One region of the Halobacillus seohaensis genome, then DNA from elsewhere that is predicted to be linked to it. Evidence: riboswitches for the same ligand, from Rfam matches in the RefSeq annotation. Region 1 holds a riboswitch; the other holds the start of a gene.

The links. A riboswitch is a leader RNA that binds a small molecule or an ion and turns the genes downstream of it on or off. The one in region 1 is predicted to bind lysine.
Region 2: it holds a riboswitch for lysine, as region 1 does, so the genes downstream of both, dapA (4-hydroxy-tetrahydrodipicolinate synthase) here and ACFQIC_RS19665 (Na+/H+ antiporter NhaC family protein) in region 1, are expected to answer to the same signal.

What each region holds. Positions count from the first base shown of each region.
Region 1 is NZ_JBHSZV010000062.1:74,281-81,508, forward strand. It holds gene ACFQIC_RS19650 (M23 family metallopeptidase) at 1-101, shown strand, start outside; gene ACFQIC_RS19655 (MetS family NSS transporter small subunit) at 150-245, opposite strand; gene ACFQIC_RS19660 (sodium-dependent transporter) at 245-1,774, opposite strand; gene ACFQIC_RS19665 (Na+/H+ antiporter NhaC family protein) at 1,998-3,557, opposite strand; lysine riboswitch at 3,749-3,930, opposite strand; gene yunB (sporulation protein YunB) at 3,985-4,773, opposite strand; gene ACFQIC_RS19675 (HD-GYP domain-containing protein) at 4,825-5,910, opposite strand; gene ACFQIC_RS19680 (bifunctional metallophosphatase/5'-nucleotidase) at 6,033-7,228, opposite strand, start outside.
Region 2 is NZ_JBHSZV010000053.1:14,653-21,880, reverse strand. It holds gene ACFQIC_RS18285 (biotin/lipoyl attachment domain-containing protein) at 1-101, shown strand, start outside; gene ACFQIC_RS18280 (DUF8108 domain-containing protein) at 212-448, opposite strand; gene ACFQIC_RS18275 (cytochrome-c oxidase) at 1,569-1,973, opposite strand; gene ACFQIC_RS18270 (divergent PAP2 family protein) at 2,275-2,742, shown strand; gene dapA (4-hydroxy-tetrahydrodipicolinate synthase) at 3,559-4,446, opposite strand; lysine riboswitch at 4,573-4,751, opposite strand; gene qoxA (cytochrome aa3 quinol oxidase subunit II) at 5,118-6,083, shown strand; gene qoxB (cytochrome aa3 quinol oxidase subunit I) at 6,111-7,228, shown strand, end outside.

The sequences.
Region 1 (7,228 bases):
CTCCACACCTTCATTATGGAATGTACCAAGATAACGGAAAAAATGAATGGTCATTTGATCCTTACCCTTATTTAAAACGATGGCAAAAACAAGCTGGATAATAATTAACAAAAAATCCGTAGCGTCAATAAGACGCTACGGATTTTCTGTTATGAACTTTTCGATTTTCTGACAGCGTGTATAATACTTAATGCCAGGCCACCCCAAACAATTCCGATCGTGATAATAAACATGACAATGGCCATTAGCTTAGACCCTCCTTATCATCTTTCTCTTCATCATATTCTAATTCATTATTCGGCCATTTGCGCATAGACATAAGTGACCCAATTAGGATAGCGCCGATGGCAACCACCCAACCGAAGTTAAATAAGAAGTCAATTGGATATCCCTCGTATGCAGCAGAAATCTCTGCACGTAAGTTTTGAAGCATCATGTAACCAAGAACTAACGGTGTAATGACCCCTAAACAAAAGCGCCACCAAAAACCTAGTGCAATATCTGATACGCTATTCGCATGGCTTTGATATCCCTTTAGTCCTTTTGCAAACCAGGTAAGCGCTACTACTTCAAACAAACCAGCTAACGCTACACCAAAGTTATTAATAAAGTGGTCCACTGTATCAAGTAAGGACAAACCTCCTTGAGTAGCATAAAACAGAGATAAAATAGCGGCTAGTCCTCCACCAAACACAACAGCTTTCACACGTGAAAGATTGAATTTCTCAGACACAGCTGCCACATAAGTTTCTGTAATGGATATAAGTGAAGATAAACCAGCTAATACTAATGATGCAAAGAACAAGAATCCAAATAATCCAGGTAGCCCAGGAATTTGGTTAACGATCTCAGGAAACACCATAAAGGCTAGCCCAATTCCACCTACACCTTTTTCTGCAGCAAGTTCACCTACAGTTGTATCATATTGGAAAGCCATAAAACCTATGGCTGCAAACACACCAATACCTGCTAATATTTCAAAAGACGAGTTAGCAAAGCCTGTGATAAAGGCATTGTTTGTGATATCCGACTTCTTCGGTAAATAAGAAGCATAAGTAATCATAATAGCAAATGCAATAGATAAACTGAAGAATATTTGTCCATAGGCTGCTACCCATACTTGTGGATCTCCTATTTGAGACCAATCAGGAGTAAAGAATGAAGATAATCCATCACTAGCTCCTTCAAGTGTTACAGCACGTATTACAATAATTAGAAATAGTATAACTAGCGAAGGAATAAAGATTTTGTTTGCAACCTCGATACCCTTTTTTATTCCTTTAGAAAGTACACCTAGTGTGATGACCCATACTATTAATAGCGGTAGTAATATCTTTGGTACGATTCCACCAAAATCTCCCGGATCAACTAGTGTAAGAAAATCTCCTACAAAGAACGATGTAGGGTCGTCCCCCCATGTTAAGTTAATAGAATAAAATGAATACATAATTGCCCAAGCGATAATAACCGAGTAGTAAGTAGAAATAACAAAAGCTACAGTTACTTGCCACCAACCAATCCACTCAAAACCTTTGCTTACTCTTCCAAATGATTTAGGAGCAGAACCCCTATACTTATGACCGATCGTGTATTCCAATATCAAAAGTGGAATACCTGCAGTTAATAATGCAAATAAATAAGGAACAATAAATGCCCCTCCGCCACTTTCATAGGCCGTAGCGGGAAAACGCCAGATATTACCTAATCCGATAGCTGATCCCATGGCCGCAAGTAAAAAACCAACCCGCGTACCCCATTGTGCACGTTTTTCCATCTGTTAATTACCTCCTCTTTTTTAAGTTCATTCTTTCCCTTTAAAGTATGATAAAGATAAGGTAAGAATGTTACAAATATTTGTCTTTTTCTGATTATGGATGCTTAAATTATAACCATACGATTGTAGGTTGTCAAAATAATATTATAAAATTACTAATTTTCCAAATATACCAATAAAAAAACAAAGAAGTACATTTGATGCACTTCTTTGTTCATCATTTTTACTCATTAAGTTGTTTCGATCGATTCGAAAAGTGAATCAATATACCTATTATAATGACAACTACTAAAGTAACTATAAGTGGCATAATTACTTGACCAGTAAAGCCTAATATCAAGTAACCTACAGATGCCGCTAAAGCTGCAATCATTGCATAAGGTAACTGTGTAAGCACGTGATCGATGTGATTTGCTCCAGCTCCAGTAGAGGATAATATGGTTGTATCTGAAATTGGTGAGCAATGATCACCAAAAACAGAACCTGCTAGTACCGCGGATAATGCTGGCAACACAAGTGTTACATCGGTAACGGCGGCAATCTCTCCTGCAATTGGCAGCATAATACCAAATGTTCCCCATGATGTACCTGTAGAGAGTGCCATAAATCCAGAAACAATAAAGAGGAGAAATGGCAAGTAAGCTGAACTAATCGATGACTGGTTAACAAGCTCTGCCAAGTATTCCCCAGTTCCCAATTGACCAATAACATCCCCTATCATCCACGCAAAAATCAAAATGTAAATGGCAGGGAGCATCGCTTTTATACCTTCAAATGTCACATGTCCCATTCCTGATTTTGGAGCTGATTGTTTAATATACATAGCCGCTGCTAATAATACGGAAACAAGTCCACCAATAAACAGCGAGATATTCACATTAGTATTTTCAAAAATACTTAGAATGCCAACAACGCCTTCTGTGTTTCTAATTCCTGTTACAACCATCGAGAATACCGTTCCTATGATGAGTGCAACTATTGGAAGTACTAGGTGATAGATATGACCTCGATTATGTTCTTGAAATTGATCATTTAAATCGCCTGGAACATCGCCTTTCTTAGGATCAATTAGTTCTCCACTGTCCATTGCCCTTTGTTCATGATGGCGCATAGAACCTATATCAAGTTTCATAAAGATCGTTAAAAAGACTAGGAACAAAGCCGCGAAAACATAAAAATTTGCAGGGATCATTCTAACAAATGCTTCTAGCGCCTGATAATTTGCAATTTCATTAGCAGCTAAAATACTTCCGATTACCCCAATAATATAAGCACCCCAACTCGAAATGGGTGAGATTACAGTGATCGGCGCTGAGGTTGAGTCTATATAATAAGCCAGTTTAGCACGAGAAATCTTATGGCGGTCGGTTACTGGTCTTGAAACTTGGCCGACAGCTAAAGCATTAAAATAGTCGTCAATAAAAATAATAATACCTAATAATGCTGGAACAAGCTTTGCCCCTCGGCGAGTTTGGATTTTATCTACAGCCCACTTACCAAAAGCACGACTGCCTCCTGAAGCTGTCATAAAAGCGGTCGTCACTCCTAACAAAAGCAAGAAAGTCAGCAAATATAGATTTCCTGTGTTAAAAACTCCATCACTAATAAAGATCGAATAAAAATTCATCCAAATTAGTTCTAAACCTTCCACGATATTAAATCCTGTTAGCATAAATGCACCAACAATAATCCCTATGCCTAGGGACAAAATTACTTTCCTTGTAACAATAACAAGAATCAACATCAATAATGCTGGAATTAGTGAAAAAATAGTTCCTTCCATAATGTGGTTCCCCTCCGTAAATCTAATGATGATAACGGGGTGTGGAATCTACTTTAAGAAAATGAGGGATTTAGAAAAGCGAAGCGCCTGAACACGCGCCGGAGCTAGACTTATATAGTTAAAAGCATACAAAAAAGCAATGATAGAAAATAACCTACCATTGCTTTGTAGCAATTTGATTATCCTCCATTTCGATCAGTAGCGCCCCATGCACCCAAAAGCATGCATGACAGTATATTTCTTTTTCAGACATATACCAGAAGATAAGAAGTGACAACTCCTATCTTCTTCGGCAGGGAATCCCCTTTCTCCAGTGATCCTAGTTGTCACACTCCCACTGGGTACTCATGAAGCCTGCACCTCTACCTCACCGATCTGATAAGGTCACGCATATTAAATTCTTACACATTCTAACAGGTGATTTCTTTTATTGCAAGGGGGTCATTGGAATTGAGAATGGTGTTGACTTATTTCCCCCTTCGACTTCTCCTCCTCCATCTCCGTTGTAGAATTCCGGTACTTCTCCAGGGATGACGGAAGCATCTATGAGAATATCGTTAACTACAGTCGTGGTTTCTGTGGAAAACGGAATAACTACTCGCAAATTCACCTCAAAAGTAAGAGATAATTGAAAGTGGGCTGAGTTGATACCATATTCTGTTATCTCATTTTTAAATTGTGATTGAACATCACCAATAACTCTTAACTGGACGGGAACCTTTGGCCCTAGGTTAGCAAGAATCGTATTATTTGTCGCTAAACCAATCGGTACCTCAAGCAATGTTGCTGGTTCCTCTCCTAGTTCTTCTCTCGACATATTCGGATTAATCTCTGGGTCTAAGGTGGTATCTTCCATTGGTAATTCACCTAGTTCCATACGTCTTAAAAAATTTTGTACTCTGTAAGTTGTATTTCTAAGGGCTCTGTTTACAACTACTGAATTCCACCCCATATACACAATATCACCATCATTATCTTTTTCAATTCTTACTAAGTCTTCAAAATTTAGATCTTCTGATATTTGTTTATTAACTGCTTCATTAATAGCATCTCTTGCCAATTGTTGTGCTTTCGTTTCTGCTATTCCTTCTAATGCCGGAGTAATACCTCTATCAATTAACCATAAACAAAGACTTGTAACAACAAGAAAAAATACAAATGTTAATAATATTCTTTTAGCAACTGAAGGTGGTGGACTCGTTTTATTTTTCCCCATTAAACAACCCCTCCTGACCTATCTATATGATAAGTAAAAGGGGTTTATTTACTAAGTTACAGAAGTTGTGAGACAGTCTGTTATGGTTAAGGATAACTCTTTTGACAAATCAACCTCTTGAGTATCCTGCGACTGATAATGATCGATTCTCACGATAGGCCGATCACTTAAATTTTCATTTTGTGCTGATACAATTCCTTTACGACCATCACTAAGTTCTACTCCTAATCCATTAGGATAGACGGTCACACACTTTCTGAATGCAGCTACCATATTTCTATCGAATAGGGTACCTGCTCCAGAATATAGCACTTCTAGCCCTTCATGTGGTAACATGGCGCTCCTATACGATCTGTTACTCGTTACTGCATCAAAGACATCAGCGATCGCTAAAATCTTTCCATACAAATGAATATCTTTCTCTGTAATTCCTCTTGGGTATCCTGAGCCGTCTAAACGCTCATGATGTTGATAAGCACAGTGAGCCGCAACGAGCGGAACAGAAGAAACAGAACGCAATAGTTGAAATCCAGCTTCAGCATGAGTTTTGATTAAAGTGAACTCTTCAGCTGTTAGTGATGATGTTTTTAATAAAATATTCCGTGGAATCGTCATTTTTCCAATATCATGAAGAATGGCGCCTAAACCTATTTCTTCTACTTTACGATTCGGTAAATCCAATTCATTAGCTAAAGCAATGGCGTACATTGCTACATTTAGAGAATGTGTAAAAACATAATCATCATATACAAAGATATCTGATAAAAGCGACATCGTATCATGATTACCTCTTAACTCCGACACAATCGTGCTTACTGTTTGATTCATTTCCAAGGATATTCTTTCAAATAATATTTTCTGATCATTATTATTACTTTTTTGCAAATCAAGAAAAGATCTTTTAATCGTATGTATTGCCTTGGAACGGGTTTCTTCATTAATAGGATAGTTGACTTGAATATCTGAAGTTAAAGGGTCATCTACATAAACATATGTAATTTGATAATCGAACAACCTTCTTATCAAACTTTTAGTAAAAGTAACTCCCTGTCGTAAAAGAACTTTTCCATTCTCATTATAAATAGATTTTCCAAGTGTATCTCCTTGTTGTAAATGAGCTGTATATACGACTTTCATAAAAACCTCTTTTCCAGTAAGAATTATTTCACACTACATTATATATTATGACTCATAATAAAAGCTGCCTTAGGCAGCTTTTAAATCTAATTATAGCAATTGTAGAAATTCCATGCAATTTTTCAATTTTTTTCAAGTAAAGCCTTCGCTAGCACATCTCGTAACAGCTCTGGCATATAATAAACCTTCTTTTTAGCATACGCAATTTCTGGAAATAATCTTCCGAATGTAAATGTATCAGCAGTAGCTAAGGAATAGGTCAAGTCTCGCTGGATGGGGGATCCGTTAAAAGAAACTGTTCGAACACGTTCTTCATCATCCTCCCCTATTACAGTTTCAATTTCCAGTCCACTAAAGATCATTTTACCAATTACTTCACCCCGGAAACCTAATCCTTTTAAGCGAATTTCAGTTAGCTTCTTCGTATGACCCACTCGAATAATTTCTAGCAGCTCATCACCCGTTATTTCAACCTTACATGGATTCATTGGATGAGGGCAAATTCGATGAATATCTTCATAAGTGACTTCACCTTGATTTAAATGATCCAGTAATACTCCAGCATTAAGCATACCTATATCAGCGTTCGCCCACTCTTTTAGTCCATTTGTTAACCTACTCATTAATGTAGTTTCTTTAAACCAAGCTATTTTCAAGGGTTCATCTAGAATTGTCACTGTTTCTTTAAGATGTTCTACAGCCTGCTCTCTCATAGACTCTAATTCTTCGGTGACAATCTCATTTTTCCTCATATTTTCTGTAGAAACAGCATACGCCTCTCTTTTGCTTAGACAACGTTTGGAATGATCCCACTCTAAATATACTTCTCCTAAATGAGTTCCGTGTTTGCCAACTGCTGTTAATACAGAGTCTCCATATTTTTCACCATTTTGAAATAAATGGTGGGTATGACCACCAATTATAATATCTATTGCTGGATAGTTTTTTGCGATCTCTTCATCATCATAGATACCCAAATGAGAAAGCAAAACAAAAATATCTACTTGCTGCTTTATCTCCTCATAGTAATGATCCAAAGTATCAATAGGCGAATCAATCTGCCAACCTAACATACGATAAAAAGTTTCAAAAGGTGCCGTTAAACCCATCACAGCTATTTTAGTTCCTTGTGGTGTCGTTTTAATTTGATAAGGCTGTAACCACTTAGGTTGAGGCTCCTTTAAAGAGCTGAGGTTTGCACAAACTACATCGAACTTTGCATCATCGTATAAATGAAACAAATCATCGTGAGATAAAGTTATCCCTTCATTATTACCCAAATTAGCAAAAGAGTAGCCTGCTTTATTTAATAATTCCA
Region 2 (7,228 bases), on a different contig from region 1:
GTACAATCATGCAAGTAGACTTGGTGCCTGGACAAGAAGTTACGCCCGAATCTGTACTTACTGTTTTAAGAGATGACTTACTGATCACGGGTAGTGATTGATCGTATAGGTTATAAAAAAGACCTTTATTTTGGACGTTTTCGTCTGAAATAAAGGTTTTTTTATGGAGAGGGACATGTACAATTAATGAATAATAATCTCGATCAGCATACTAACCTTCTTCCTTAAGATCTTCTAATTTAATAAGGATCTTTTCACCGCTGTAACGTTTATATAATGCATACAAAAGATTTCCTATGCCAAAAGTCCACCATATAGTTAGCACAGCAATAAGAATATGAGGACCTACTGCGCCCCATCCTCCATTTTGCCGTAAACTTATTGATGTTTCACCACGAGACAATACTTGGTATCCCATTGTAACGTAGTCATCGGTAACGTTTTCCATTTCCCGTACTTGTTTAGATTTTTTTATTAAATTAAAGCCCCAGATTGTTTAATAAAAAGAATGACGGTTCCGTTGCTTTTCATCCCCCATGACTATGAAGAGTGGAACGGAACCCATTTTATGAAAATAGGGGTGCTGTGTGAATATTGCCATTGATATGATCCACTTCTGCCCTTATGTGGAAGACAGCTTCGAGACATTCCGTTGGTTTCCGTTACCAAGGATGGCGTTAGAAGGTCCGGGAAATCACTCGCTTTCCGTGGGCATGTGGTGAGCTTCCTCAGGCTACGCCTTGCGGGATCTCACCGACCATGTTCATCCCAGCTCTTACGTTTTATAAGGACGAAGGCAAAATCTAGTTCATCAATCCTATCGGGCGTTATCCAGCTCCGGCGCCTAGCGGCTAGTGAGACTTCCCTCGCTTCTGTACGATAAGTCAACATCGAATCACGATGTTCTTCGTGTTTCCTTTATCTCCGACAGCTCAGTCCAGTCCATACGCCGCTGACCAAGGCGCCTCCGCTTTTAAAGGTGGAGTCTCGCAATTTCCCGGACCTTCTTGCTTTTGTGAGGAGAACGGAAGCATCGAATAAGCTACTTCACGTGAGCAGAATACCTCATGCGCTAGAATCGTGGAGGCCGCTGAAAAAGTGTTTAAATTTAACACGGGCAGAGAATCACAGTCAACATGTTGATGTTAAAGAAGGAATTACTCGCGTATATAGTTGTTGGTTGAGCTAATTCTCTTATTAAACTTCTTCAGTGGACTCGAGAATCGTATGGGGTGAGGCTTTATTCTATAGCATAGATAAGACGCATTCTCCTATGGCGGGGGGAGTGCCAACGACCGAGGAGGCTTGCCTAGTCCCCCGCAGGAAAGCGAGTTGTTTCAAAGCCACCCCTATCCCTTATACGGTAACGAACCCCCATGAACTCGGAATCGAGTATTCAACAATTATCTACTTGGTCTATAAAAATCAACATAGCAAATAGCATACCAATTAACATAGTAATTAGCACGTTGACAACCGCAAGTGTCATTATGTTATTTGACTTGCGATTTGTCCGCTAATTACTATGCTATTTCGTATGTTTCTCCATCGAAACGGAACTATTACGCTTAGTCCCCCTTTTGAATAAAGGAATTGATATTACCCAACTTCACATTCCTAAATACGTTAATAACAAAAAACACGACACTTAGAACGAGTATATTAGGGAAAATTGTAAGCAGAAACATGAAGGATGTATTGCCGACAAGCAAGAAACACAACCCAAGCATAAAGAAAGGTAAAGAAATGTTATAAAGCCAGAAGTGAAGCTTTGCTAAAACTGTATCCCCCGCATTTGGAAAAAGTACATAAATGACACCGAATAAGGCCATGGAAGCCCAACCAATTAAGTTGATATGAGCGTGCGCGCCAGCTAATCTGTGGTCTTGCATAATTTCCATTGCAATCCCCATACCTACCCCAACTAGGAAGTAAAGGGCTGCAAGTTTAAGAAAAAGGATTCCCATTCTCATAGTAATCACCTCCCTCTATAAAAAAGTTTTAACAATAAAGTATATAAAAGGAGGTCAAATAATATAACAATGGTTAAGATTTATTTTTAAGGATTTGTTAAAGTTTAGTGTTGATATACCCACAAAAAAGGACTTCCAATTCTATGGAAGTCCTTTTTGGATATATTGCCCTAAAAATTGTGTGGTACCAGGTACCACACAATTCTCAACGCCCTCTCTTGTAATAAATTTCTTTAAAAGCGAGACACTAAAACATAGTAGAAAGTCCTTTCATAAAAAGGTCAAACGGAGGAATGTTTTTATGAACCGAGGAATCGTCACAGCATTATCAGCAATCGGAATTGCACAGGGACTAAAAATACTTACACATAAAAAAGACACAGGTGATTGGGATTGGAAACCCCTTTTTCAAACCGGTGGGATGCCAAGTTCACACTCTGCCGGGGTTGCTTCCCTTGCCACCTATGTAGCTGCTAACCGTGGGACAAGGCATATCGAGACCGCATTAGCCGTCGTATTCGGTTCCATTGTGATGTATGATGCACAGGGGATTAGACGTCATACTGGTGAGATTGCTCGACTCGTGAACGATCTTGAAGATAATATTGAAACAATCTCAGGTGACTTTCCTAGTTTGGAATATGTAAAGCGAGACAAAGACTTAAAGGAGCTCCTTGGACATCAGCCAACTGAAGTAATTGGAGGTGCTGTGTTTGGAATTTTGTATGGCTTAGCTTCCGCACTGATGGAAGACAGGAAAGAGAACTGACTATTTTCTTCTTCAAATAAAGCATCTTTTACTTGAAGACTTAGCTTCGAGAGATATTGTTTCCGTTATGGTTGAAAGCGTTTGGAGGTCCGGGAAATCACTCGCTTTCCATGGGCATGTGGCGAGCTTCCTCGGGCTAGCGCCCTGCGGGATCTCACCGATCATGTTCATCCCATAGGAGTCTCGCGATTTCCCGGCCCTCCTTGCCATTGTGAGGCAGACGGAAACCTCAGTTCTTCAAATTGTAGGCTATTCATAGATGGGAGTGGGTGGCTAGGAAACGGGGAGATTCCCAAGTCCCCCTTCGATGTGTGAGAAACGAATCCTTTTCCCAGAAGGACTATCTTCCACTATCCGTATTCTATTGCAATGAACCTCTCTATATCAAGGATTTCAATAGGACCGCCCGCTATCAAGATTTGCATGCAAACTTAGGAATGGCTGCCTTGAAGTGGTATCGAGACACTTATATGGTAAAGGGGCGAACCGTTTCCCGCAGCCCCTACATTCACACAAACATCTCGAATTCAAGCACTATCTCTGATTTTGTATGCTGATTTATATGTTAAATACCGATAATCGTATGTTATTTCATATTTTGTACTCGAAAACTGAACCCGATAGATTAAAATCCAAATTGTGTGGTACCTGGTACCACACAATTTAATTAAATATTGTAGAGCCATAAAAAACGCTTGGATTTTAATCCAAGCGTTTTTTCCTACTATTCAACTATTATTTATGGTGCTAAACGGTATCGGAACTACTTACACAATTAGGAAGTTCCTTGTTTTTGCATATAAATATCAACTACATTTAACCTACACTTTTTATCGGATCAAAAGGTATAAATTTTTCTAACTCATTTTTCTCCTCAGCGTTCAAAGGCAGCATCGGCAAACGAACATCACCTACAACGATCCCTTTCATATTAAGCGCTGCTTTTACAGGGCTAGGGCTTGGTTGAGCAAACAATGCTTTCATAATTGGCAGTAATTTACGGTGAGTTGTCGCTGCAAATTGGACATCTCCCTCTAAATAGCTGTGAACCATTTGCTGCATGTCATTCCCAATGATATGGGAAGCAACAGAAACAACACCTGTTCCACCAATCGATAGGATCGGCAAGGTCATACTATCATCTCCGCTGTAAACGGAGAAGTCCTCTGGTGTTTGGTCAATGATTTTTGACACTGCATCTAGATCACCACTTGACTCCTTAACAGAAACGATATTATGAATCTCTGAAAGACGAATGATCGTCTCTGGAGCCATATTAACCGCACTTCTTCCAGGTATGTTGTAAAGCATAACAGGGAGGGGTGTGGCTTGTGCAATTGCTTGGAAATGTTGGTATAAACCTTCCTGAGAAGGCTTGTTATAGTATGGAGTAACGAGCATGACGGCATCGACTCCAGCTTCCTCAGCTTGTTTCGTTAAGCTAATAGAAGCCTTTGTATTGTTGGACCCTGTTCCGACAATGACGGGAACTCTCCGATTAACGATGGTTACAACGAATTTGTATAGCTCTATTTTTTCATCTGTCGTTAAGGTAGGGGATTCACCTGTCGTCCCACCAATAACTAAGCCGTCCGAACCGTTCGTGATTAAATGATTGACTAAAGTCCTCGTAGCGTTAAAATCAATTTCGCCCTTCTGGTCAAATGGAGTGACCATGGCAGTTAAGACTTGGCCGAAATTCATAACTTCACACCCTTTTGTAAAATTTTTAAATATAGAGGTGATAAGGCCATTCTCTAGTAAACACAAAAAAAACAACAACGAGGGTTCGCTGTTGCAGTAGAAACAAATAATTATTGCATTGTTTCACCGTAAGATAGCCCTCCATATAGTCTCCTATATGACAGTCCTGTTTTTATTCAATAGCAGAACCAATTTCAAGAATATGAGATTCTTGAAACTTCGGCAAATACCCCTTTTTACAATAATCAACGGATCTCATTATCCTCTTATTGTATACTGATGGTGTTTGCACCTCTATCCTCTCTTCAATTAAATGAAGGAAGAAAGTATTTAATTGACTGAACTATAACAGAAATTCTCGTCTGATACAAGCCATGGGTGATTATTTTTCTTGATTTTTATAAGGGGGAAGGTATTGTTTCATGTGAAACATAAAAGGTTCAGAGAACGATGGGCCTTTCACAAGCACCTCTATGTAATTTATGACGATTTTACAAATTCGTGAATATTTTGCGTCTAATTTTTTAATAAAGTGTGATGGTTAAATGACAATTTTATTAACGTCATCTATGATCGGATTTTTTTTGCTATACTACGTTGAGTTAATATGATATTCGGCTTAACGCCTTTAAATATAAAGGAATAAAGGAGTGTGAACCCTAGTGAAAAATATGAAACAACTTTTGATAAAAGGGCTGCTCTTAATGCCACTCAGCCTTGTTTTATTTTTGAGCGGATGTAGTGAACTCGCCGTCTTTGACCCTAAAGGCCCAGTCGCTCAAACGCAAAATGATCTTATATTGTACTCCCTCATATTTATGTTGTTTATTGTGGTCGTAGTGTTCGGTGCCTTCGCCTACGTAGTCATTAAATACAGAGAAAATAGACCAGGTCGTAAGAATAGTGATTATGACCCTGATATGCATGGAAATAACAAGATCGAAATCATTTGGACGGTTATCCCGTTGGTTATTGTTATTGCCTTGAGTGTTCCAACCGTTGACTCACTGTATGAATTAGAAAAACCTCCAGAAGCTTCGGATGGAGAACAACAGGAACCTTTAGTTATTTATGCAACGGCTGCCGATTGGAAATGGTTCTTCAGTTATCCTGAAGAAGACATAGAAACCGTCAATTATTTACACATTCCAACGGATCGACCGATTGAGTTTAAATTATCTTCTGCTGATTCAATGGCAGCTCTTTGGATTCCGCGTCTCGGTGGTCAGAAATATAATATGGCCGGGATGGAAAACACTCTGTACTTACAAGCCGATGAAGAAGGTGTTTATGACGGAAGAAATTCCAATTTCAACGGTGAAGGGTTTACGAAGCATACATTTGAAGTCTATGCCGAAAGTGAAGAAGATTACGATAGCTGGGTTGAAGAGACGAAAGCTCAAGCTCCTGAGTTGACTCAAGAAGAGTACGATGAATTGTTAGAACCAGGACTGACTACAGAGGCTGAATACTCTTCCACTCACTTAGCATGGGTAGACCATGGTACAAATGATGGACGCGATTACGCTGTTAATCGACACTATGATTTGTATGGTGATTTGATGCACTTAGAAAGTCATCAAGATGCTGAAGATTTTATATATGAAGAGAATGATGAAGACCATGAAAATCATTAAGATAGAAGAGAAAGCAGGTGAGCAACTATGCAACTAGATGAATTTTTTGTAACTGGTGAACCACTTATCTATGGGGGAATGGTTTCAATTGCCCTTGTTACAATAGCTATTCTCTTTATTTTAACTTATTTTAAAAAATGGGGATGGTTATGGCGTGAGTGGCTAACGACTGTTGATCATAAAAAAATAGGAATTATGTATATATTAAGTGCGCTTGCGATGTTATTCCGCGGTGGAGCAGATGCGCTCATGATGCGTGTACAACTAGCGTTTCCAAATATGAATTTTTTGAATGCGCAACACTATGATGAAATTTTTACAACACATGGTACGGTCATGATTATTTTTATGGCGATGCCTTTTCTTATCGGTTTGATGAACTTTATTATCCCTCTTCAAATTGGAGCAAGGGATGTGGCGTTTCCTTATTTAAACGCGCTTAGTTTCTGGTCGTTTTTATTTGGTGCGATGTTGTTCAATATTTCGTTTGTTATTGGTGGCTCACCAGATGCAGGCTGGACAAGTTATACGCCACTCGCCGGTGCTGCGATGAGCCCCGGGCCCGGGCAGAACTTCTATTTACTCGGATTGCAACTTTCCGGGATTGGAACCTTGGCCACAGGGATTAATTTTATGGTGACGATTCTTAAAATGAGAGCTCCTAAAATGAAAATGTTTCAGATGCCAATTTTCACTTGGTCAACTCTGATTACTTCATTTATTATTGTTTTTGCTTTTCCAATTTTAACTGTAGCTCTAGCCCTTATGACGCTTGACCGAATCTTTGGTGCGCAGTTCTTTACGTTAACAGGTGAAGGGATGCCAATGATGTGGGCGAACCTATTCTGGATGTGGGGACACCCTGAAGTATATATCGTTATTTTGCCTGCGTTTGGTATTTTCTCTGAAGTGATTTCAACTTTCGCGCGTAAGCAGTTGTTTGGTTATAAAGCGATGGTATGGGCGATTATCTTGATTGCTGGGTTAAGCTTCCTCGTATGGGTACACCATTTCTTTACCATGGGTGCCGGCGCATTTGTTAACTCAGTATTCTCTATTTCGACAATGTTAATCGCAGTTCCTACTGGTGTGAAGATATTCAACTGGCTAGGGACATTGTATAAATCGCGAATAAAAAACACAGT